Hahella sp. HNIBRBA332: one gene and its partner. The protein of the gene in region 1 interacts with the protein of each later gene in a pairwise test. Links are inferred from orthologs where the notes say so. Each region holds a gene or a part of one and is shown on either strand. Other genes may lie near its edges.

The links.
Region 2: the proteins of O5O45_RS30270 (region 1) and ssb interact in binary tests that used the Escherichia coli proteins (3 or more experiments, as listed by UniProt). The link is inferred for Hahella sp. HNIBRBA332 from one-to-one orthologs.

What each region holds. Positions count from the first base shown.
Region 1 is NZ_CP132203.1:6,793,723-6,806,016, reverse strand. The notes cover bases 1-2,960. They hold O5O45_RS30270 (primosomal protein N'), read left to right. Parts: upstream 1-340; coding sequence 341-2,581; downstream 2,582-2,960. Other genes in these bases: O5O45_RS30265 (SPOR domain-containing protein), read left to right, coding at 2,850-2,960; rpmE (50S ribosomal protein L31), read right to left, coding at 1-180. Also shown: more of O5O45_RS30265, read left to right, coding at 2,961-3,293; ATP-dependent protease subunit HslV, read left to right, coding at 3,449-3,994; hslU (HslU--HslV peptidase ATPase subunit), read left to right, coding at 4,010-5,338; O5O45_RS30250 (gamma-butyrobetaine hydroxylase family protein), read left to right, coding at 5,362-5,727; O5O45_RS30245 (patatin-like phospholipase family protein), read right to left, coding at 5,851-7,107; ptsP (phosphoenolpyruvate--protein phosphotransferase), read right to left, coding at 7,374-9,650; rppH (RNA pyrophosphohydrolase), read right to left, coding at 9,663-10,148; O5O45_RS30230 (histidinol-phosphatase), read left to right, coding at 10,389-11,045; O5O45_RS30225 (imelysin family protein), read left to right, coding at 11,042-12,199; O5O45_RS30220 (class I SAM-dependent rRNA methyltransferase), read right to left, coding at 12,253-12,294.
Region 2 is NZ_CP132203.1:6,571,250-6,583,441, forward strand. Bases 2,017-4,874 are described here. They hold ssb (single-stranded DNA-binding protein), read left to right. Parts: upstream 2,017-3,059; coding sequence 3,060-3,689; downstream 3,690-4,874. Other genes in these bases: O5O45_RS29305 (MFS transporter), read left to right, coding at 2,017-3,044; O5O45_RS29315 (D-alanine--D-alanine ligase family protein), read left to right, coding at 3,799-4,794. Also shown: excinuclease ABC subunit UvrA, read right to left, coding at 1-1,518; more of O5O45_RS29305, read left to right, coding at 1,662-2,016; O5O45_RS29320 (hypothetical protein), read left to right, coding at 4,963-5,328; O5O45_RS29325 (hypothetical protein), read right to left, coding at 5,394-5,840; O5O45_RS29330 (beta-galactosidase), read left to right, coding at 6,324-7,394; O5O45_RS29335 (hypothetical protein), read right to left, coding at 7,437-8,093; O5O45_RS29340 (D-sedoheptulose-7-phosphate isomerase), read right to left, coding at 8,128-8,721; O5O45_RS29345 (nucleotidyltransferase family protein), read right to left, coding at 8,747-9,508; O5O45_RS29350 (glycosyltransferase family 39 protein), read right to left, coding at 9,529-11,160; O5O45_RS29355 (hypothetical protein), read right to left, coding at 11,157-12,192. UniProt on the Escherichia coli protein: Plays an important role in DNA replication, recombination and repair. Binds to ssDNA and to an array of partner proteins to recruit them to their sites of action during DNA metabolism. Acts as a sliding platform that migrates on DNA via reptation.

The DNA of each region.
Region 1 (12,294 bases):
AAAGCGATCAATACGTCCGCCAGTATCCAGAACCTTCTGCTTACCAGTATAGAAAGGGTGGCAGCTGGAGCATACGTCAATGTGAATATTTTCACACAGAGTAGACTTGGTCTTGATAACATTACCGCAACTGCAGGTTGCAGTAATTTCTTTATATTCCGGGTGAATACCTTGCTTCATAACCTTACCTCGCTTAAAACCTGCCGCTACCCGAACCCTGAACTTGTCGGGCACCGCAATGTTAGGCAAACTAGCGCACAACCAATTTGGCCTGTGGAAAAGACGCGTGATCATACCAGATTGTGAACAATTCACAAGCATTAGATTCCTTTAATCTGAAATGTCAACCTCTTTCGTAGTAAGCGTAGCGCTGCCAGTCCCCCTCCGCCGACAATTTGACTATCTCCCGTCACAATCCACAGATCTCAGGAAAGACTACTCGCCGGGCACGCGAGTACAAGTTCCCTTCGGACGCAGGAGCCTGACTGGGGTTGTACTTGCCATTTCCAACGAATCAGAACTGCCAGTATCCCGGCTCAAACCCGTCGCCAAAATACTTGATCGCGCACCATTGATTCCGCCTGTCATCCTCCAGCTATGCCAGTGGGTCGCCGATTATTATCACGCCCCAATCGGCGAGGTCGTGTTAGCCTCCCTCCCTCCGCCGCTGCGCACGGCAAGCACTGATGCGCATATAATCAATTCTTTGCAGGAGACTTACTGGTCAGTTTCCTCGTTGGGTCTCACAGCAGGCAATGCAGATCACCTAATACGAGGCGCCAAGCAAAAGCAGTTGTGGAGCGTGCTCTCACAAAGAAAGTCCATGCTGCAAGGCGATATCACCGCCCAAGGATACTCTCTAACCCAATTGCGCGCCCTTGGAGAGAAAGGGCTGGTTCAATCGCATTCTTATATTCCTGGGGGGAATACCGCCACACCTCAAATTCTTGCGCCGCCGCTGCTCAACCGGGAACAACAGGATGCTCTCAACACGATCGTCTCTAAGCCAGACAGCTTCCGCACTATATTGTTGAACGGAGTCACCGGCAGCGGAAAAACAGAAGTCTATTTGGCCTGGATTGCACTCGCACTTACCCAACGCCCTGACAGTCAGTTTCTTGCTCTCGCGCCGGAGATATCACTCACCCCTCAGTTGAGACAACGCTTCGCTTCTCGCTTTGGCGACAAGGTGGCCGCTTACCACAGCGCTCTCACTGATAAAGAACGCATGCGTGTGTGGATAAATGTTCTGGAAGGTCGGACGCAAATAGTCATTGGCACCCGCTCTGCGGTGTTTCTCCCCTTCAATGATCTGGCCGGCATTATCGTGGATGAAGAGCACGACAGCTCATTTAAGCAGCAGGACGGCGCTCGCTATAACGCGAGAGACCTTGCCATATTGCGCGCCAAAGAGCACAGTTGCCCTATCGTATTGGGCTCCGCCACTCCCTCGCTTGAGTCACTCATGAATGCCCGCGGCAGGCGGTATGAGTCTATTTTATTGCGACAACGAGCCGTCAACGCCAACACGCCGAGCATCAGACTGCTGGATATTAAGAGCCGACCTCTGCATGGCGGAATATCCCCTCCTTTATTAGAAGAGATAAAACAGCATTTGGCTGAACAGCGCCAAGTCATGCTGTTCATCAATCGCCGAGGGTTCTCCCCTACATTAATGTGCGTCGAATGCGGGTGGCTGGCGGAGTGCCGGAATTGCGACGCACGTTTGACCTATCACATGAAAGCGGCCCAACTTCGTTGCCATCATTGTGATAGCACTTACCCACTCCCAACATGCTGCCCAAAGTGCAAACAAGACTCCATTAAAGCCGTCGGCGCCGGCACGGAGCGCACAGAGGAGTTCTTGGAAGCGACATTTCCCGATACGCCCGTCATTCGTATCGACCGCGACACGACTCAAACCAAGGGCAGTCTGCAGGACAAGCTCCACCAAATTCGCAGTAACGAGTCCTGTATCATTGTCGGCACTCAAATGTTAGCGAAGGGACATGACTTTCCTAACCTGGCATTGGTCGGAATTATTAACGCCGACAGTGGATTATTCAGCAGCGACTTCAGAGCGGCGGAAAAAACAGCGCAGCTGCTATTGCAGGTAGCGGGAAGAGCGGGGCGATCCACAGTGGAAGGTAAAGTCATCATTCAAACCTTGTTCCCGAGCCATCCTTTACTTCAGGCCATCGCCGCTCAGGATTACAACGCCATTTGCGAAGAAGAGCTGTTTATTCGCGAGTCCGGCAGGCTCCCCCCCTTCACTAGCATGGCCCTGATTCGAGCGGAAGCCCCCACGCTGGAGGCGGCGTTAGGAGGACTCTGGACGCTAAAAGAGTCTCTCATGGAGCTGCAGCAGGTTAATAGCGGTCTGCAGATTGAGATTCACGGCCCTTTCCCTAGCGTAATGCAGCGAAAGCAAAACCGCTTCCATGCAATCCTGTGGCTATTCGCTCCTCAAAAAGCGGAGTTGCGCCAGTTTCTGAAGCATTGGTTACGATATAACGAGGGAATAGCGACGCCCTCAAATTTTAGATGGTTGATTGACGTCGATCCGCTGGAAACGCTCTAGCATGCGGTTGCGAGTTGTTTCTGCGACATGGATAATGGCGAGTTTGACGAGGGTTGCGCCGAGAGAGCGGCTATCTCAGGATTATGCGCTGGAAAGCAAAACCTGCCTTTGTCGGACCTTTCACTGTATTAACAGACTGACTAATCTTAGGTAAATGAGTAAAAAAGCCGCTACAAAGCAACCTGAAAAGAAAATTTCACCTTGGGTTTGGTTTATCAACCTGGGTTTGGCTGCCGCCTTTCTCTATTTTTTGTTCTACTTGAATTCTGTGCCTGCAACCAAGTTAAATACAGGAATCCCCTCTTCCGCGACGGCGCAAACATCCAAGCCCAACTCATCCGCCAATGTCGCCAAAACAGAAGTCAAAGAGTCGGACGAGCCGCGCTTCAAGTTCTACGACATGCTTCCGGAAACGGAAGTGGTGGCCCCCAAAGTGGAAGCCTATACACCTAAAAAGTCCAACGAGGCGATTATCTATATGCTGCAAACAGGCTCTTTCAGAGAGTTTGACGATGCAGAAAAACAGCGGGCGACCATTGGATTTCAGGGCCTAAAAGCCCAGGTGGAAGAAGTGAAACTTTCCAATGAAAATGTTTGGTATCGAGTGCAGGTCGGCCCATTTTCGTCGCGCTCAAAGATGAACAGCGCCATGGACCGTTTGGTCGCCATCAACATTCAACCGTTGGTGAAGAAGCAAAAGCGGGAGAATTAATCCCGCCTCCTGTCCGTATTGCGCCGCGCTGCCAAGGCAATAGGCGCATCGCCTTGACTACGACTATTTTCTACTCACCTACTTCCTTGAAATAGCCGTCATCGGCTCCATATACCTTTCCTTACGGTTATTCATTCAATCGCCTGGAGAAAGGCATGACCACCATTGTTTCAGTCCGTAGAGACGGTAAGGTCGCCATGGGTGGCGACGGCCAGGTATCCCTGGGCAATACAGTTATGAAGGGGAACGCCCGCAAAGTGCGCCGCCTCTACCACAATAAAGTAATCGCCGGTTTCGCTGGTGGCACCGCTGACGCATTTACATTGTTTGAGCGTTTTGAAGCCCAGCTGGAAAAGCATCAGGGCAATCTCGTCAGAGCCGCCGTTGAACTCGCCAAAGACTGGCGAACCGATCGCGCCTTGCGCCGCCTGGAAGCCCTGCTGGCGGTTGCAGACAGCAAAGCTTCACTGATCATTACCGGCAACGGCGACGTAATAGAGCCGGAGAATAGCTTGATCGCCATTGGCTCCGGCGGCCCCTACGCCCAAGCTGCAGCGCGCGCACTACTCGAAAATACAGAGCTTGAAGCGACTGATATCGTTAAGAAGAGCCTGGCAATAGCGGGGGACATCTGCGTTTTCACTAACCAGAACCTGACGCTGGAAGAAATTGACGGGACTCAGACTCCCCCCACTGTGTAAGAGAAGGTTTAAACAATGTCGTCCATGACTCCCCGTGAAATAGTTCAGGAGCTAGACAAGCACATCATAGGACAAGACTCCGCCAAGCGTGCGGTTGCAATCGCACTGCGCAATCGCTGGCGTCGCATGCAGATCGATGAAGGCCTGCGTGAAGAAGTCACTCCCAAAAACATTCTGATGATCGGCCCTACCGGCGTAGGGAAGACTGAAATCGCCCGGCGTCTGGCCAAACTGGCTGATGCGCCATTTATAAAAGTAGAAGCCACCAAGTTTACAGAGGTGGGCTATGTCGGCCGCGACGTAGAGTCCATCATTCGTGATTTAGCGGATATGGCCATCAAGCTTCTACGCGAGAAAGAAATGACGAAAGTGGAGAACCGCGCGCTGGATGCCGCCGAAGAGCGTATTCTGGACGCCCTGCTTCCTCCCGCACGTTCATTCAACAGCGATGCGCCGGTGGAGAAAGAATCCGCCGCCCGCCAGGTATTTCGCAAGAAGCTGCGTGAAGGCACGCTGGATGACAAAGAAATAGACATTGAAATCAAGGCCACGCCGGTCGGTGTAGAGATCATGGCGCCTCCCGGCATGGAGGAAATGACCAGCCAGTTGCAAAGCATGTTCTCCAACATGAGCGGCGACCGGAAGCGCACCAAACGTATGAAAGTGGCGGAAGCCATGAAAAAGGTCAAAGACGAGGAAGCCGCCAAGCTGGTCAACGAGGAAGAAATCAAGCAACGCGCCCTGCGGGCGGTTGAGGAGAACGGGATTGTCTTTATTGATGAAATTGATAAGGTCGCCAAACGTTCCGAAACCAGCTCCGCCGACGTATCCCGGGAAGGCGTACAGAGAGACCTGTTGCCGCTGATCGAAGGCTGCACCGTCAGCACTAAATTCGGCATGCTGAAGACAGACCATATCCTCTTCATCGCTTCAGGCGCGTTCCATCTCGCCAAGCCTTCAGATCTGATTCCAGAGCTTCAGGGGCGTTTGCCCATTCGCGTGGAACTGGATGCGTTATCGCCCAGCGACTTCCAACGTATTCTGACCGAACCGAATGCTTCGCTTACTGAGCAATATGTCGCCCTGATGAAAACCGAAGGTGTGGACATCAGCTTCAGTGAAGGCGCCATCCAGCGCATCGCGGAGATCGCCTGGAAGGTAAATGAGAAAACTGAGAATATCGGCGCCAGAAGGCTGCACACCGTTATGGAAAAGCTGCTTGAAGAAGTCTCCTTCGCGGCGGGCGATAAAATCAGAGATAGCTTTGAGGTCACCGCTGAATATGTCGATGAGTGTCTGGGAGAACTGTCGGAAGACGAAGACCTCAGCCGGTATATTCTCTAATATTTCCACAGGAAACAGCATTAATGTCTGCCACTCAGGCCCCTATTCCACGGCGAATCCAACTCCATCAGCGCTCGGCTACGCTTGAGTTAAGTTATAGCGAAGCGGAAACCTACGTGTTGGAAGCGGAATTTTTACGTGTACTCTCGCCTTCTGCGGAAGTGCGAGGGCATGGGGGCAAGGGTGCGGTGTTACAGACCGGCAAACGCCTTGTGCGCATTGATGGCGTAGAGGCCGCAGGCAATTACGCATTAAAGCTGACATTTAGCGACGGCCATGATAGTGGTATTTATTCCTGGCCATATCTATATGACTTGTGCCAAAACAAAGAGCGTTACTGGGAAGGTTACCTCACCCAACTACAGGCCGCCGGAAGCTCAAGAGATTAACCCCCGAATCCCTGCCTGCTTTATTGACAGACAAATAGCGCGATTCTATTTATCTGCAAAAGAAAAAACCCTTCGTCCAAATGGGGTTTGATAGGAGGGGGAAATCGGACGAAGGGTAAAACCTCAAATTATATTCTTAGCGCTCTGCAATAAATCCGCCACCCCTTCAAGGCTATTGCCGATCCGGCTTAAGTAGCTGACATTATTGCGCTTTTCATTCGCCACGTAGACTGGCAGCATTTCACCATAAAGGCTCGTACTGATAGTCCTCTGCTCATCTTCAAGAATATCTCTACGAATGGTGACGCCGTAGGGCGCAAACTGCTCTGACAATGCGTCATACCGGTGCAGCAAGTCCTGCCTGGTCATCTGGTATGCATGCTCGCAAACAATACGGCGCGACTGGAAACTGAAGACATTGGAGAAAAACAGTTTAGCGTCATAACGGGCCGGCTCAAACAGCACGATATCCGCATCAGGATACTCGCTTTCATACATCGCCATTCCAGCGCGCATGCGGGAGTAAACCATGGTTCTATATGTCTGCGACCAGATGTTCGGCATCCCTTTGTTCAGCAAGGCGCCCTGAGCCATGGTTCCAGCTTCCACTGCCTGCTGAACGTCTATGGGCACGACCGGGTTTATCGCCAACACCAAATCTGCGCCATCCTCCAACGCGACGGAAGCATGCATCCCCTTCCGCAGGATACCGTCGACATAGTGTCGACCGTCAATCTCCACTGGCGTATAGATACCCGGAGCGGCGACACTGGCTTGCACCGCTTTGGAGATAGGAACGTGATCGTAACCGGGCGAGCCAAAGCGAACGGCGTCGCTGCTCTCAAGGTCCGCCGCAATCAAATACAAACGGCGACTGAGTTTTCTGAAGTCATTGGTTCGCCCCAACAGACTGTAGGAACGCTCAAGGTATTCATGCAAACCTTCGTTTTCAAATAAACCGGAGGGGGCCGCCTGCGCAAGAATCGTCATGGCTTCCAGCAGACTTTGATCGCGAGGGTTTTCGATGAATTTTGCGCAGGCTTCCATCACCAGCCCAGGAATCGAAACAGCTCGACGTAGATATTCGCGTAAAGCGGGTCGGTAAAATACGCCGGGGTGAAAGGGGTGCACATCCGCTTCGTTTTTGACAAATATTCGGCACATCTGCGCCGTGGTCATCTGATTAGCCAAATTCGCTGCGACGAATGCGCCTGCGCTAACGCCGACATAGACGTACAGGTCGTTGAAATCCAGTCCATCTAATGCCTCGTCCAGAGCCCGCAAAGCGCCAATTTCATAGATGCCGCCCAGCGCGCCGCCGCCTCCCAATACCAGCCCGATCTTGGGGCCAGCCTTATTTTTCTCAGGGATTGCCGCCATTAGTTCTCCAACCTTTTAATTTCAGCTCATGCTTGATAGTGCGCGTAATCACTGCGCAGATGGCTTTTCTTGTTATGTGACTTAATTCAAACGCTAGCAGACGGAATTAGAATATTCATACTAAATAAACGTCGTCACGAAAAGCCTCACATGGCGTTATAACGACGCATTTTCCTTTATTCTATCGACACTTTGACGCGTTTAACGCCCAGGCTCATTAAAGCGCCTTTCAGAGTGGTTCGTCACTGAGACTTTGGTTTAGCCGATTAGTTTTGCCGCACCGGACGTGTAAGATGCTCAAACCCGACCTCTTTCAGCGCAAACTCCAGTGTACTTTTTATCACTTGAGGGCTATCCATTATCAACAGCCTGCGTAACAGGTCTTCCGCCCAGCGCAGTGAGATCGAGCGCAGAACGGATTTTACTTTCGGCAGGTTCACCGCATTCATAGACAGCACATCATATCCCATCGCCGTCAGCAGAATGGCGCCGCCGGGATCCCCCGCCAGTTCTCCGCATATGCTCGCCTGTTTCCCGACGGCATGGGCGTCGCAGGCAATCTTATACAGCGCCTGTAATACAGAGGGATGGAAAGAGTGATATAAAGACGCAACGCGCGGATTATTGCGATCCACCGCCAACATATACTGAGTCAGGTCATTGCTGCCTACGGAAATAAAGTCCACTCGCTCAGCAATCTCTTTGACCTGAAAAATCGCGCTGGGCACTTCAATCATTACCCCCACTGGCGGCATCCGCACATTAGCGCCTTCTTCTCTGACCTCGTGATAAACACGATAGATCAAGTGCAACGCTTCCTCTATCTCCGAGATATTGGAAATCATGGGAAGCATAATGCGCAGATTATCCAGGCCTTCGCTGGCCTTCAGCATCGCCCGCACCTGCACCAGGAATATCTCCGGGTGATCCAGCGTTACGCGAATGCCGCGCCAGCCCAGAAAAGGATTTTCTTCACTAATCGGGAAATAGCTCAACGCTTTATCGCCGCCCACATCCAGCGTACGCATGGTGACCATGCTGGGCGCAAAGGCCTCCAGCTGTTCACGATAGCAATCCCGTTGTTCCTGTTCACTGGGAAAGCGGTCATTGATCATGAAGGGCACTTCCGTGCGATAAAGCCCAACCCCTTCTGCACCATGATTCAAAGACCGCACGACATCGGTCATCAAGCCTGTGTTGACCCATAGCGTCATGTGATGGCCGTCTTTGGTGACGCAGGGAAGATCCCGCAGCTCTTCCAGGCCCTTTGATATTTGCTGCTCTTCCTCAACGATTGAGTTGTAGTAGCTCAATAGCTCTGGAGACGGATGGCTGTATATTTCGCCGTTATAGCCATCGATGATGATATCTCTGTCATCCAGCTTGTTAATGGGCATATCTATAACGCCCATTACGCACGGCAACCCCATCGCTCTGGCGAGAATCGCCACGTGGGAGTTACCAGAACCCTGCACCGACACCAACCCCAACAGCTTCTCGCGAGGCACCTCGCCCAACATGGATGGCGTCAGCTCTTCACTGACCAGAATGGTGTTTTCCGGATAGTCGCGCTGCTCATCAATATGCTGTTTTTGCAGATAAGCCAGAACTCTCTGCCCCAGGTCTTTGATATCGACGGCTCGCTCCCGCAGGTAAGCGTCATTGATCGCCTCGAAGTGACGCACGTATTCCTGCACGACAACTTTAAGACTGCCCTGAGCCCAGTTGCCCTCTCGAATGAAGTTTTTCACCTCACCGCTCAGCGCATTGTCATCCAACATGCCCAGATAGACGTCAAACAAGGCCTGCTCTTCCGGTCTCAACTGCGTAGACAGGCGTTCGCCTACCTCTTTGATATCTTGCCGCACTGCTGCAACCGCAGAGTCAAACAGCGCCATCTCCGCTTCAATGTCTGTGCAGGGCTTTTCCGGTACGGCTTTCAGGTCAGCATGAGGGAATTTGACGACACATTTACCGATGGCGACGCCTGACGCACCTGCGACGCCTTTAAAACAAATGTCCCGGGCTTTCTGTCCAGTAAAATTTAACCCGGAGATAATTCCCGTCGCCTCCCCATGAGCGATAACCGCCGCGAGCTGAGCGGAGATAGTTACCAGGAAGGCTTCTTCACTTTCATCAAACAGACGACTGGCCTGCTGCTGAACAACCAATACGCCAAGTACTTTACGGTGATGAATAATAGGAACGCCGAGGAAGGACTTATACTTTTCTTCGCCGGTTTCAGGGAAATAACGATAACGGGGGTGGGCTGGCGCATTGTGCAGGTTTAAGGGCTCTTCACGCACCCCCACCAATCCTACCAACCCTTCGGAATGCCCCAATTTAACCTTACCGATAGACTCAGGATTCAGCCCCTGGGTAGCCATTAAAATATAGTGATTGGTCTCTGGATCCAGCAGATAGATGGAACACACCTCAGTGTCCATCGACTCATGTACGCGTTTCACAATAAGCTCCAACGCCTCTACCAGATTCGGAGCGGCGTTGACTTCTTGTACAATACTACGCAATACACTCAGCATAGGCGGGACGCTTCAACTTTCCTCACGCTTGAACAAGACCGGGGCGAACTCCCTCATCGCCCGTCGATACACCTCTCGTTTGAAGGATACTACCTGCCCGAGGGGATACCAATAGCTGACCCATCGCCAGCCGTCAAATTCAGGTTTGTCCGTGTAATTCGTGCAGATTTCCGATTCATCCGCCAATAACTGCAACATGAACCACTTTTGCTTTTGCCCCACACACACGGGATGAGAGTCATAGCGAATCATTTTCTTCGGCAGGCGGTAACGCAACCAGCCGCGAGTGCCAGCGACAATCTCCACAGCCTCGGGCGGCAGCCCCACTTCTTCTTTTAGCTCTCTGAACAGAGCCTCTTCAGGCGATTCGTCTTTCTTAATGCCGCCTTGGGGAAACTGCCAGGAGTCTTGTCCAATACGTCTGGCCCAGAACACTTCACCACGAGGGTTGCACAGTATGATGCCGACGTTGGGACGGTAACCTTCAGCGTCTATCACGAACTGCCATCCTTATAATTTTTTTCAACATTGTTCCACAATTGAACAGCTGTATACAAATTAGCTTTACTTTAAGGGCTTTTAGCTAACTCTTCTAATAATATATTAGGATTTAGTCAATAAATAACAGAATGTCACCCCGAACGCCCGTCACGCCTCGTTTCCGCTACGGTTGGCCGCTACGGATCAATTTCCTTTATAGTGTACAATTCCCACGCCCATCACAGAGGAGTTTAAGCATTGGCTCTAGCTATTTTTGATCTGGACAATACTCTCATCGCCGGCGACAGCGACCACGCCTGGGGCGATTTTCTGGTTCACAGGGGAATTGTCGATCAGGAAGACTTCAAACGCGTAAATGACGAGTTCTATCAGGACTACCTTAAAGGTCAGCTGGATATCTTCAAATACCTGGGGTTCGCCCTGAGCCCCCTGACCCAGCATCCTCTGGAGCAATTGCATCAGTGGCGAAAAGAATTCGTCGAAGAGTCGATTCGCCCTCTCCTGCTTCCCAAAGCGCTTGAGTTACTCCGTAGTCACCGCGACAAAGGCGATTATCTACTTATCATCACCGCCACCAATCGCTTCGTCACCCAGCCTATCGCCGACCTGCTGGAAGTCGATGAGCTAATCGCCACGGAGCCTGAGTTCATCAACAACCGGTATACAGGCAAAGTCAGCGGCACGCCGAGTTATCAGACCGGAAAAGTGACGCGTCTGCGTGAGTGGTTGCAACACAACCCTTATGATCTGTCAGATGCCTACTTCTATAGCGACTCCCACAACGATATTCCCCTTCTGGAGCATGTCGGCAATCCTGTTGTAGTGGATGGCGACGAGCGTCTATTGCAAACTGCTCGCGAGCGCGGCTGGGAAATCATGAGTCTGCGCCCATGAGAGTGGGCGGACGTCATATTGCGATCCAGCTATTCTTGCTGTGCATCGCATTAACTGCCTGCGATAAAAGCACGGAGCGGAACTCTCCAACTGAATCCTCAGCCCCGCAGCAGAGCGCCACGCCACTCACCGCACAGGAGCAGGCTGACGCCAAAGCGACGGCAGGAGCAGTTGTGTCGCCACTTTGGAGCGCGGCGACGGAAAAACATGACGTCGCCCTGCACGCGATTGAAAAGTTGAATCGAGGCCTACAGCAATTTATCAGTGCGCCGACGCCAGACTCCCTGAAGGATGCGAGAGAGGATTGGATGCAGGCGCACGCGGCGTTACAAGAACTCAAAGTGTGGAGCCAATTGCCTGCAGCGAAAAACTACCTCAAGCACAAGGCGCCTGGAGCGCCATATAATCGCGCGTCGCTTCTGGACGCTGCGCCGCTGTTGGGCGGCTACCTTGACGAAGTGCCCGGCTACCCGAAAAGTGGACTGACCTACGCGGAAGATCTTGAGATAGGCGACGCAACGCTAAGTGAACAGCATCAGTTTGCGGACGAATACTATCTGGTTTACGGAATGCATCCAATTGAGTTCATGCTCTGGTCGCATAGCGATCCTGCACAACAGTCCGCTCGCTTTATCGCGAATGCCGACGCCCCTGATACAGAGCGCCGACGCGAGCTTCTGCGCTTGCAGGGTGAGCGTCTGCTACAGGAAATGACTGAGTTCACCGCCGCTTGGCGGCCGCCTTCCGGAAGTATCTTCCTGAAAGGAAAAAGCATGAGTCAGATGGAAGCAGTGCGGGAAGCCAACCCTTGGCTAATCGCTTTAATCGACTTTATTGACCGAGAAGTGGTCAGCGCCTTGAAGCCTAAAGAGGGCGAACCCGGCTGGCGGTTTCAGGAACACCTGGAGTTCAGTCAGGACGCCGCCCATTTTTGGCGTGGACGAATGAAAGCCATGCAGCCGTTTCTGACTGAGCCCGCATTGTTTACGGACGCCCAGACTCGCAACAGTCTGAAGGAGCTTCGTCTTAAACTGGAGGGCTGCCTGACGGCATTGAGCGCTACCGCCGAGGACAACCAAGAGCAAATAGCCATTTGCGAAAATCAGGCGCTGCAACTTCGAGAACAAATCATTATCCGGTTCGCCGGAAACTAAGTCCGCATTCTTATGGCCGGATGACTCCGGCCATCATACCCTCCAACCAACTTTTACAAGGTCGGCGTAACACGCAGCAGCATGGCCTTGATGTA
Region 2 (12,192 bases), 230 kb from region 1 along the record:
GCCAACGAGTCCTGCGCCTATCTGACTGGCTAATCTGATGCGCTGGGCCTCTCCTCCGGAAAGAGTCTCTGCGCTGCGATCCAGCGTCAGATAATCTAATCCGACGTTAACGAGAAATTGTAGACGTAGCTGGATTTCTTTAACGATCTTCGCCGCAATCTCACCTTTACGGCCAGGCAGAGACAAATGATGAAAGAAGCTGGATGCATCGCCGATGGCCATGCTAGATGTGTCCGGCAGGCTCTTATTGTCGATAAACACATGACGAGAAGAGCGTTTTAGTCGGCTGCCGTGGCAATCCGGGCAAGACTTCTGGGTGAGGAACTTGGACAGCTCGTCTCGCACCATTTGCGAGTCTGTTTCTCGGTAACGACGTTCAATATTGGGCAATATGCCTTCGAATGGGTGCTCTCTGAAGACAATGTCTCCGCGGCTATTCACATATTTGAATTTGATATCGGTGCGCCCGCTGCCTTTTAGTAGCGCATTTTGGAAAGATTCAGGAAGCGCTTCAAAAGGTGTTTCAATGTCGACGTCATAGTGGTCTGCAAGGCTGGTCAGCATTTGAAAGTAGAACACGCTGCGCCTGTCCCATCCTTTGATAGCGCCTTCAGCCAATGTCAGTTCTGGACGCTCTACAAGCTTCTCTGGATCGAAATACTGTTTTACGCCAAGTCCGTCACAGCTTGGACAGGCGCCGGCTGGATTATTAAAGGAGAAAACTCTTGGTTCCAGTTCGCTGACACTGTATCCACATTCAGGACAGGCGAATAGTGCTGAAAAGATCAGTTCTTCGCCGTCTCCGTCCATTGGCGCGGCGATGACGACGCCTTCAGCCAACTCAATGCAGGTTTCGATAGACTCGGCCAATCGGGTCTGAATATCTGCTCGTATCTTGAGCCGATCGACGACAACCTCAATGGTGTGTTTACGCTTCTTATCTAATTGGGGAATGTCGTCGAGGTCAGTTACGATGCCATCAATACGCGCGCGAATGAAGCCTTGCGCACGCAGCCCCTCAATCACATGCAGATGCTCGCCTTTGCGGTTGCGTATCACCGGCGCCAACAGCATCCACTTGCTGTCCTGAGGCAACTCAAGGATTCGGTCGACCATCTGACTGACCGTTTGGGCTTCGAGAACGATGTCGTGATCAGGGCAGCGAGGCTCTCCAGCGCGTGCGAACAACAGGCGCAGGTAATCATAGATTTCTGTAATGGTGCCGACAGTAGAGCGCGGGTTATGAGAGGTGGACTTCTGCTCGATGGAAATAGCGGGTGAAAGGCCCTCTATATGGTCAACGTCCGGCTTCTCCATCATGGACAGGAACTGTCTGGCGTAAGTGGACAGCGATTCCACATAGCGCCGCTGTCCCTCCGCGTAAAGCGTATCAAAAGCCAGGGATGACTTGCCTGAGCCTGATAGCCCGGTAATGACGATGAGCTTGTCTCTCGGCAAGTCCAGGTCGACATTCTTAAGATTGTGAGTTCGGGCTCCGCGGACTTGGATCGTGTCCATAAAATACTTTTCACCTCCGGAATTTACAGCCGGTCATTATATAAGTACGGAAACAGGATGGGCAAAGCGACAGCGAATCGATTAATAAGTGGCTGGTCAAATGCTACAATGTGCGCTTTTTGATGGACTGGTACGGTAGTTAAATGCAAAAGACGCAGAGGTTTATGCCCCAGGAGCGCCGCGCTGTCTCGGCGCTGGCTTCGTTATACGCCATGCGAATGCTTGGGCTGTTTATGGTGCTGCCGGTTTTCATGGTGTTGGGCAGAGAGCTTGAGGGCGCAACCCCAGCGCTACTGGGTCTCGCCATAGGCGTCTATGGCTTGAGCCAGGCTGTCATGCAGGTGCCTTTTGGGGCGTTGTCTGATCGTTTTGGTCGAAAGAAGCTGATCTTGATCGGTTTGGGGTTATTCTGCCTTGGCAGTGTCGTGGCTGCATTAAGCGATCATATCTATGGCGTTATATTTGGTCGTCTGTTGCAAGGAGCGGGAGCTATCGCCAGTGTATTGATGGCGCTGCTCAGTGATTTGACGCAGGAAGAGAATCGCACCAAGGCCATGGCGACCGTGGGAATGACGATTGGGCTGTCATTTGCGTTGGCGCTGGTTTTAGGACCACTGATTTCGGGCTTTGCGGGATTATCTGGACTGTTTTGGGCGACGGCGTGTATGGCGTTGTCAGGAGTGGTTTTGTTGTATAAAGTGCCGACCCCGTTACAGCAGCGGCGTAACCTGGAAACGATAGTTCTTGGCTCCGCCTTGCGGGATGCCTTTCAGCATAAAGAGCTGATGCGCCTGAATTGGGGGATATTCTCGCTCCATATGATATTGACGGCGATGTTCGTCGCAATGCCGGTTACATTGGCGGATAAATTTAATATGGCCGCGGATCGACATGGCTGGTTTTATCTGGCGGTGATGGGCGGGGCTTTTGTATTCATGATTCCGCTGATCATCATCGGTGAGAAGAAGCGGCTTTTGCGGCAGGTTTTCATTGGAGCGGTCTGGTTATTGGCGGCCGCACTCATGATTGTAATGAAAGCGGGGAACGACTTTATCGGGTTTACCCTGGCTGTATTCGGCTTTTTCTTGGCTTTCAACTTCTTGGAAGCGACTTTGCCCTCTTTGGTCAGCAAGGTGGCGCCTGCGGGAATGCGGGGAACAGCGATGGGGGTGTACTCCAGCTCGCAGTTCTTCGGCGCCTTTCTAGGGGGCGTCCTAGGTGGACTGGCCTACCAGAAGTTTGGTTTGATGGGGGTGTATGGTCTTTGTACAGTGATGGCGGTAGTATGGGGCGGAGTGTCCCTGTTCATGCCTGATCCTCCCTATACAGCGAGTTATGTGCTGTCGCTGCAACCGTTTAATGTGGACGCAGCGGATAAGATAGCGCAGGAACTGACGCAAATTCATGGTGTTGAAGACGTCACTCTGGTGATTGAAGAACACTTGGCGTATTTAAAGATTGATAGACAGCGCTTTGATGAGAAAGCGCTGGTAAATTACCCTCTCACCGCCCAGGTTGAGGGATAACGTTTGGAGAGCGATATGGCGCGTGGTGTAAATAAAGTAATTCTAATTGGTAATTTGGGTAGCGATCCGGAAACACGTTATACCCCCTCCGGCAGCGCGATTTCCAACCTGAGGTTGGCGACTGACGAGAGTTATAAAGACAAGCAGACGGGACAACTGGTGCCCCGTACGGAATGGCATCGGGTTGTGCTGTTCGGCAAGTTGGCGGAGATCGCCGCACAGTACTTGAAAAAAGGCTCCAAAGTATATATTGAAGGTCGCCTGCAAACGCGCAAATGGCAGGACCAGTCTGGACAGGATCGTTACAGCACAGAAATTGTTGTAGACATGCAAGGCCAGATGCAGATGCTCGACAGTCGCAGTGGCGGCGGTGGTATGGATAACTCGCAAGGTTACAACGACGGCTGGCAGCAATCCGCTCCTTCCGGCGATAACTATGGTGGCGCTCCAGCTGCTGCGCCTGCGGGTAATTATGGCGGCGCTCCTTCGAACAATTACGGCGGCGCCCCCAACAATAACTATGGCGCGTCCAGCGGCGGTTATTCCGCCCCGAATCAGGCGCAACAACGCCCGCAACAGCCTCAGCAACCAAAACCGCCCATGCCAGAGCCTATGGACGACTTTGACGACGATATTCCCTTCTGAACCGGAAGCTAAAGAATATTTAAGATATAGAGCTGTGACAGCCTGACTTGAAAGCCCCATTATTTTGGGGCTTTTTTGTTTTTGCGTCTGGGTGAGGAGAATCAGGGCCATGAAAATCGCAGTATTATTCGGCGGCACGAGCGAGGAGCGGGACGTCTCAATCGCCAGCGCCGCGCAAATTATTCCGACGCTGCGTAGTCTGGGGCATGAAGTGTTTTCTGTGGATACCGCCACTGGGCAGTTATCTGCAGCGGAGGAGGTGCGACTACTGCAAGCCGGTGTGGCTCCAGAGCCTCCGTCTACTTCAGTTATCGCCGATGTGCGCGGGCGAGCCATTGCTTTGTCTGCGGAGGCTTTCAATATCCGTGACGTTGATGTCGTTTTTCTAGCGTTGCATGGCGGCGCCGGAGAAGACGGGCGGATTCAGGCGATGCTAAATCTTGCAGGCCTGGCGTATACCGGCAGCAATCATATTGCGAGCGCGGCGGCTATGGACAAGGACCTGAGTAAGCGCTTATTTCGGGCCGCGGGCGTACCCACGCCGGATTGGCTGATGGCGCCGGCAAGCAGCGATGAGGTCGCGAAGAAATTAGGTTGGCCTGTGGTGGTCAAACCCAGCAAGCAAGGCTCCACCGTCGGTTTAAGTGTAGTGCGTGAAGAAGCTGAACTGGCGGGGGCGATAGCGCTTGCAAGTGAATACGACGATGAAGTCATGATTGAAAAGTTCGTTCCCGGACGAGAATTCACGGTTGGGATATTGGAGGGGAAAGCATTGCCGGTTGGCGAAATTATCGCGCCTAACGAGATCTTCGATTACCAAGCCAAGTATCAGGTGGGCGGCGCCCGTGAAATATTCCCTGCGGATATTTCCGAGGCTGACGCCGTCGTCATGCAGGAAATTGCATTGCGGGCTCATGCGGCGCTGAAGCTGGGCGTGTACAGCCGGATCGACTTTCGTATGGAAGATAACGGCGCTCTGTGGTGCCTGGAAGGGAATTCGTTGCCGGGGATGACAGCGAGCAGTCTATTGCCGCAAGCGGCGAGGGCCGCCGGAATTGAGTTTCCTGAACTTCTGGAGCGAATCTGCCGCGGCGCTGTGACCTGATGTCTAGCAGGTGGCCGAATATGAGCCGCTGAACAGGGGCTGTGGCGAATTCAGAGGAGGGCGTGCGGCCAAATCCATCGTTATATTGTGCCATAATGCTGAAGACAGGCCGTCAAGGCGTGACGGCCTTATTAGAAAAATTAACGGCAAAAAACAAGGGAGTAGGATATGACTACAATTTTGGATATTGCAAAAAAGGACTTTGAGACCGGCACGGAATATCAAGTGGAATTGATCACCAAGGAAGGCTCAAAAAATGGTAAGCCTTCGCCATGTCTGGAAGTATGGGAAAGAGCGCGAGGGACGCGTACGATTCTGGGTAGAGTCTTTCAGATTGATATGGAAGAAGCGCTTTATCATGCCTCCAAAAATGGCGCTGAAGAAGTCCTCATCGGTAAACGCGGTAAAGATGACGACGCTTTTTCAGAAGGTAAGATTGTGCTCGAAGGCGGCGCCCCCGCGAAACTGATGTTGGCGCTGAAAGTCACATCTTCACCTACCCCGGAAGTGAAAGAAGCAGCTTATCCCTGGTAAGTCAGCTCGCGTCCTCAAGGCGAAGCGGTGTAGTCTGACGCTTCGCTACCCCCTGTAAATCTCCCCTACCTCTGATGTGACTGAATCCAATGCAAATCCACCAACTCACTGGATTCCGCCAATAAATCTCCCTCATGAGAATACAGTTGAATCATGAAAGGGCGACCCGCCAGTACATCCTGAGCAGTTTTCACATCGGTGTGATAGCCATCGTTATTGGCTTTATCGGCTAGCGCGGTAATGAGGATGGCGCGCTCATTTTCCCAGTCGAAGCCCGCCAACGTTTTCAACTGCTCACGAAAAATCTGACCGTCGCTTTGCGCCGCGACCAATACCGCATACTCAATTGGGAATGCTTCCCCGTAACAAGTATGAATGTCTTGCCGCAGACTGGTGATTCGGTACTCGCAAGAGGATGCGTCGTAAAAGCGGACAGGTTGATAGTACGTGGCGCAACCCAGAATGCTGGCGTTCAAGGCGATGGCCAGCGCCAGCTTTATTATGCTTCTCATATTGTCTTTCCTTGGTGTGGTTTAAGGCCTCCTGTCGCATCGTTGTTGCTGTGCGACAGGTATGCTTTTTATTGGCTATTTTAGCGTTGCATATCTTTATAAAAGAAGACTGTGACTCACTCGCTGCAACATACCCTGATGAATTTATTGCTGTTTGTTGGAATATGGTTACAGCCGGCGCTACACCCCCCGTTTTTACAAACCGTTTCTTTTTTGATCAGTTTCATCCTTATATGATGCCCTCGCCAAATGTCCGTGTTCAGGTAGTTGCGGGCGATGGATTGCATGTTTGCCGGTCAGTCCGGCGCTGAAGTTATGGGATGAACTATGTTGTTGCGAACTTATCAGTGGTCTGTCGCTCTGATGCGGTCAGGCGTCATGGCGGCCAGATTATTATTAGCGGCTCTATTTTTGACTCTATGTGCTTGTGGCGGCGGTGGCGGAGGAAGTACAGGTAGCGGCGCCGACTCAAATGGGGAGATTGTGGATACCCAAACCGATCCCACGGCCAGCATAGATTCAGATAACCCGGAGCCAACAGGCAGTGTGGATAGTGATGCCGGTCAGGACGACATCATCGACGATCCTGGTGAGCCTGAGTCACCTAAAACCTACGAACTTGCCGGTATCTATTGCAGCTGTGGTCCGACTACCAGCACCACCTCCTCGGTGTTTAATAATATCGATGAAGCGGCTTATCTGGATGGCGTATTGGTGCGCATTCCCTGGGCGGAAATGGAGCCATCTCCCGGCGTCTATGATTGGACATTGCTGGACCAGCAGTTGGCCAAAGCCAAGGCGCAGGGGTTGCATGTCACCTTCGCGCTGTTGAATGGATATGCTGCGCCGGCCTGGCTGGAATCCGAAGGCGCGGACATGCTGGATTACATCTTTCGCAGGGACATTCCCCGGCGTCTGCCGATTCCCTGGGATGAAACCTATCTGCATTACCTGACAAAATTTATTGCGGCCTTGGGCGCTCGCTATAGCGGCGAGGAGGCATTGCAATTGGTGCATATGACCAACTCCACTACCAATGGCTTTGAAATGCAGTACTTTTTTGACGCTCAGGCGGAAGCGGACTTCTATGCGAAAGGATACAGCGAGTCTGCGTTAGTAAGCTCTTGGAAGCGAATTCTGGATGCATACAGCCAAGCTTTTGACGACACTCGTCTGGATCTGGATGTGCATCCGGTATTGGGTTCGCCGACTGTGGCGGAGCAGGTTGTCGCCTATGGGCAGGCCTCCATTGGCGCGCGCTTTGGCGTATTTGCGGCTTGGTGGAGTCGTCGCAATGCGGAGGTTGCGTACCCGGAAATGTATAGCCTGCTGTTGTCCGGCGCTGCGTCCAGCTTTGCCGGCGTGCAATTGGTCGGCACGGCCTCAACCCGGGCTTATAACGAAATTACCCGGGAAGACTTGATCGACGCCATCAAGTTCGCGCTGCAATCGGGCATTTACTATATCGAAGTCTGGAATCAGGACTTATTGAATACGGATATATCGCCTCAAATGGGCGGCTTTCACACCAGTGTGAACAATGCGGTCAAGTAAGCGGCGAACCCGGAGGCTCTGCCTCCGGGACCTGTATTGGAATTAGCTGGGAACGGCGTTCAGGGTACGGGTGTGAGCGCTTTCCGGCAGCAATATTTTCAGCGGCGGCATGGCGTCTATCTTGGCGGCGACATCGCCGTAAATCAGCTGCAGTCCTTCAATGATGCGTGAAGGCTGGTCCACCCAGGAGGAATTGCGACGCTTTAGTTCGAACGGCTCCTCGCACTGGAAAAACTCCAGCACTTTGTCGATAGTCGAACCCAGGCTCTCGTACTTAATCAAAATAGTCGGGTGTTTGGGGGACAGATTACTGACCCAGTTATCAAACTGGCGCTCGATATTGAACTCATCCACGCCTCTTTCCAAATACTCTTCCAGCGTCATGCCGCGCAGCGAACGCGCCGGAGTAGGGCTGTTCACGTTCATGGCTTTCGCGTGCATGTCCTGATAATTGCGGCGAAACAATGAGAGCACAGCGTCGTAAGGATTGCCGAACATGTAACCGAGTCGAATATCGACTTCATCGTCATACACGGCGGGCGTATAGGCGTGTTCGCGGATGGTTTTATCGGAGATGGAGCCGATATGGCGCGCCAGAGCAGTGGAGCCGACGCCGCCCATTGAGCACATGGCGCAGCGCACGGCGGCCTTTTTACGGAACAGTTTCACTCGGGAGAGGAGTTGCGGTATGTCCAACATAATCGTGTCCTTGTCAGTGGTTGTGAGTTCCAGTTCAGGCGGCGGTTTCGCCGAATATCGCGTCTTCCACGATACCGCAGATAATGTGTCCGATCATGATGTGGCATTCCTGAATTCTTGGCGTATGCATGGAGGGAACGTTGATGACGTGCTCCGCCAGGTCCTGCACTTTGCCGCCGGAACCAGCGAAGGCGGCGGTGATCAGGTCCATTTCCTTGGCGCTTTCCAGGGCGACCAGAATATTCTTGGAATTACCGGACGTAGTGATGCCGATGAACAGGTCGCCGGGTTTGGCGTTGGCCTCCACCTGGCGTGCGAAAACCCGTTCGTAGCCGTAATCATTGCCGATGGCCGTCAGCATGGAGGTATCTGTCGTCACCGCCAGCGCCGGCAGACCGGGACGATCGAATTCAAAGCGGCTGACGAATTCCGCCGCGATATGCTGCGCGTCCGCCGCGCTGCCGCCATTTCCCGCCAGGATAACCTTGTTGCCCCTTTTATAAACCTCCACGCAGACCTGACCCAGACGGAGCACTTTCTCCATCAGCGCCTCGTCTGCGAGCAGGCGTTGTTTGACTGCAATCGAATCTCTGATGCGTTCTTTTACATAGTCCATGTCAATGTTCATTGGTCATCCTCCTGGTTGTCCGGGCTCAATCACTGAGCGCGGAAAGGGTTGCTTCCCGCTGTGGAAAGAACTGCTCTGTGTGGGCGCATAAAAAGTCGTAGTCTTCGGGTATGCCGATATCGATAAACGGACCGGCTTTGGTGTAGGCGTATAAACCTCCGCCCACCAGCGCCGGAAAGGCGGTTTGTTCGAAGGAAAACGCGCCTTGTTGGGGACAATGTTTATGTAAGAACTCGGCGCTGAGGAAATAGACGCCGGCGTTGATCAGGCCAGGGCCGGCATTCGGCTTTTTCTCCTCAATCATAATCACTTTGCCGCTGTGCTTGTGTACGGTGAGCTTACCGTAGCGAGAGCAGTCGGGTTGCAGCGCGGCCAGCATGCCGTTGGTGAACTCACTGCGATAGACGGAGGAAATAAAGTCCTGTAAGTCGGTGTGACAGAAGCTGTCTCCATTGAGCACCAGATAGTAAGGCGCAGGATGTTGCTCCGCCGCCATACGAATCGCGCCGCCGGTGCCCATGGGCGCTTCCTCGATCACGAACTTCAGGCGCTGGGTGGCGCGGGGGTGTTCTTCGAAATGGCGGACGATGTGCTCGCTTTTATAGCCGAGAGACAGCACGATATCCTGGATATTCTGGCGCTCCAGCTGATCCAGCAGCAGCTCCAAAAATGGGCGATCAGCCACCGGCGCCATGGGTTTGGGCAGATCTGCAACCCGCGAGCGCAGCCGGGCGCCTTTACCGCCGGCAAGAATGATGCAACGTACATGCGTTGCTCTAGCTTCCATGTTCATTTCATTCCCCTTGTTTATTTCTGCCATAAAAAGAGTCTGGCGTCGTAACTCTCGTCCACCACGCGCATGCTGCGCTGGACGAATTGCAAGGTGTCCGCGTCGATGACCAGCGTCATCGCATTCCAGGGGGAGGCCACCAACCAGACCCGATTATTCTGGTTCAGTACGTCCTGTAGCTCCCTGTCGCTGCGCAGCACCACCGTGCCCAGGAATTTGTCCCGATAGAAGGGCGAGTCCAGGTTACGGTCGTAGACGATCTTGCGATCGGTAATGGTTTGCAGGAAATAATCCGGCGTAATGCCGGAATACAGCTTGGTTGGCATCGGCGCCATGCTGATGACTTTATCGCCTTCGCGATAGCCCTGTTTCAATGTGGCGGACACCTTGCGGTAATCCACGCCGGCGAAACCGTCCCGGTAATCCGAGCGAAATCCCAGATGTCCCAGGTTGCCGATGCTATAGAAATGGATCAGATTGGAGTTCATCGACATCACCGCCATCAATAAGAGCGCTGCAAGATTGAAACTGGCGATCGCCGTCGCTGCGGGGGCTTTCACCCGGGCGGTGAGGCGCGTTACGTCTTTTATCAGAAACGTCAAAATGGCGCCGACGCTGATAATGAAAAACGGGTAGATAAAAAACACATAGTGGGCGTTGTAAAACAGCAAAAAGTTGCTGAGACACAGAAGCGTAATAAGGAACACCAGATAATAAAAACGCAGTGTCGGACGCTTCCACGCGTAGTAAACGCCGAGAAGATATACGGCTCCGGTGATGAGATGCGTTTCCATGCCAAAGAAATTGATGAAGTAAAACCCCGGCTCCCAACTGTCTTTCAGAAAACCTAACTGCGGCAGACTGACATCGCCTTTGCCGGAGCCCAGCATCAGGTGCGGCTGTTGCAGCGCCACCCGGCGCACGCCTTGTGCGACCAGGGTTAAAATCACTAGCAGATACATTACCCAGAGATTGCGTTGGAAGATCCAGGTCAGATTGTCCCGTTTGAATATAAGCACGATGACGGCCATGACTGGGAGCAGGAACCCAGAGCCTTCCCAGCTCAGATAGGTCACGGTGAACAGCGCCCAGACTAATAACGCGAAACGCAAACGAACCCGTTCCTGCTGTAACAGATGGTAGACCGCCGTGGCGGTGAGCAAAGTGAAGAACTGCGTCTGCGCCGGGTGAAATGCGTTCTGCGACCAGTAAATGGACCAGGTTGAAAGGCTGTATAAGAGCCCGGCGATAATCGCCGCCGCCAAGCCAAATCGGCGCAGGCTGATCCAGAAAATCAGACCCAATACGCCAGTGGAGAATAGCAGCGCCGGCAGACGTAGGGTGAACTCGGAAAAGCCGCCCAACTTGACCGATAGCGCTAAAAAGTAAGGCACCAGTTCGTAAGTGGCCAGCGGTACTTCCATGGTGCTGACGTAGATATAGGGATAGCCCTTATCCAACACACCTTCTACAAAACTGGCGATAGTGGCTTCATCAATGGTAAGCGCGCGCGCCTCCAGGCCGCCTACGCGCAAACTGAAAGAGAGAGCAATCAGCGCGGTGGCGATCAGCATGATCACCGGAAAGGAATTAGCCTTGGCGCGCATTAGCGGCCATTTCATCCATTGCGACCCGGCGCGGCTGTTCATAGGCTTTCCTCCAGGATTCTAGAGGGAGCGCCCGCGGCGCCAGTATAAGCGGCGGCGCCGTTAATGTGACTGGTTGCAAAGCGTGCTGAGCGCAACTGCAGGGCGCACAAGGCCTGCCCCAGAAGCGCAGCGCCGAACAGCGCGGTGACCACGCCTAAATTAAACAGGCTGTTAGTAAGCAGACGCGCGTCCAGGGCGAGGGCGCACAGCAAGGCGCCGCTGCAGGTGACGGAGGTGAGTAACAGGTTTATCGCTGTGACAAGGCGGGGCAAACTTCCCAGCGCCAACAACAGAGCTGTGCTGGTGAGAATGTTGAGCAACAGCCAGATTGCGCACCATTTCAGCGCGCGCAGGATCAATTCGGGGTAACGGGTTTGCCGCATAACCTCCAGGCTGGGGTCTTCGAAACGGATCAGCGCGCTTTCTGCTGACTCCGTCGATATCTGGCGGATGTGCGGCGTATAGGCTGGGCTCTCATAGTTCGCCGGCGCATCCGTAGCGCTGACTGGGCTGACGCGCCAGTCTATGCCGGGAAAGCTGATGAAGCGATCGTCGCCGGTCTGCACGATCGCCTGTAACCCCATTCCCAGCGCCGGGTCGCAATCCGCGAACACCTCAATTTGATTGACAGGCGCAGTACGCAGGGGCTGGAACACATTGATGACTTTGATTTGCGGGTAGTCGCTGGCGTAGTCGCCCAGGCGGCGTTGATTGACGTTAACCTTGAAGGCGCCGTTGCATTGCGCCATCAACCAGGCGTTTTGCAGCGCGGTGCGGGAGAAGGGCAAGGTCAGCACAAAACGGGCTTCCGACGCTTTGTCGCCGGCGCCGCTGCGCCAGATCGGCTGCAGCGCGCTGGTGCGGCTCCACAGAAAATAGCCGTAATCCACATTGCCGCTGATGGCGGGCGGTTTTAGCTCGCTGGCTAAATGCGGCGCCCGCCAGTCCGCGTCATAAAAACCGTATTGATACCAAATCCGGGCGTCGGCGCCGCCATTGGCGGGGGTAAAGGACGCTTTCCAGGCGTTGTCG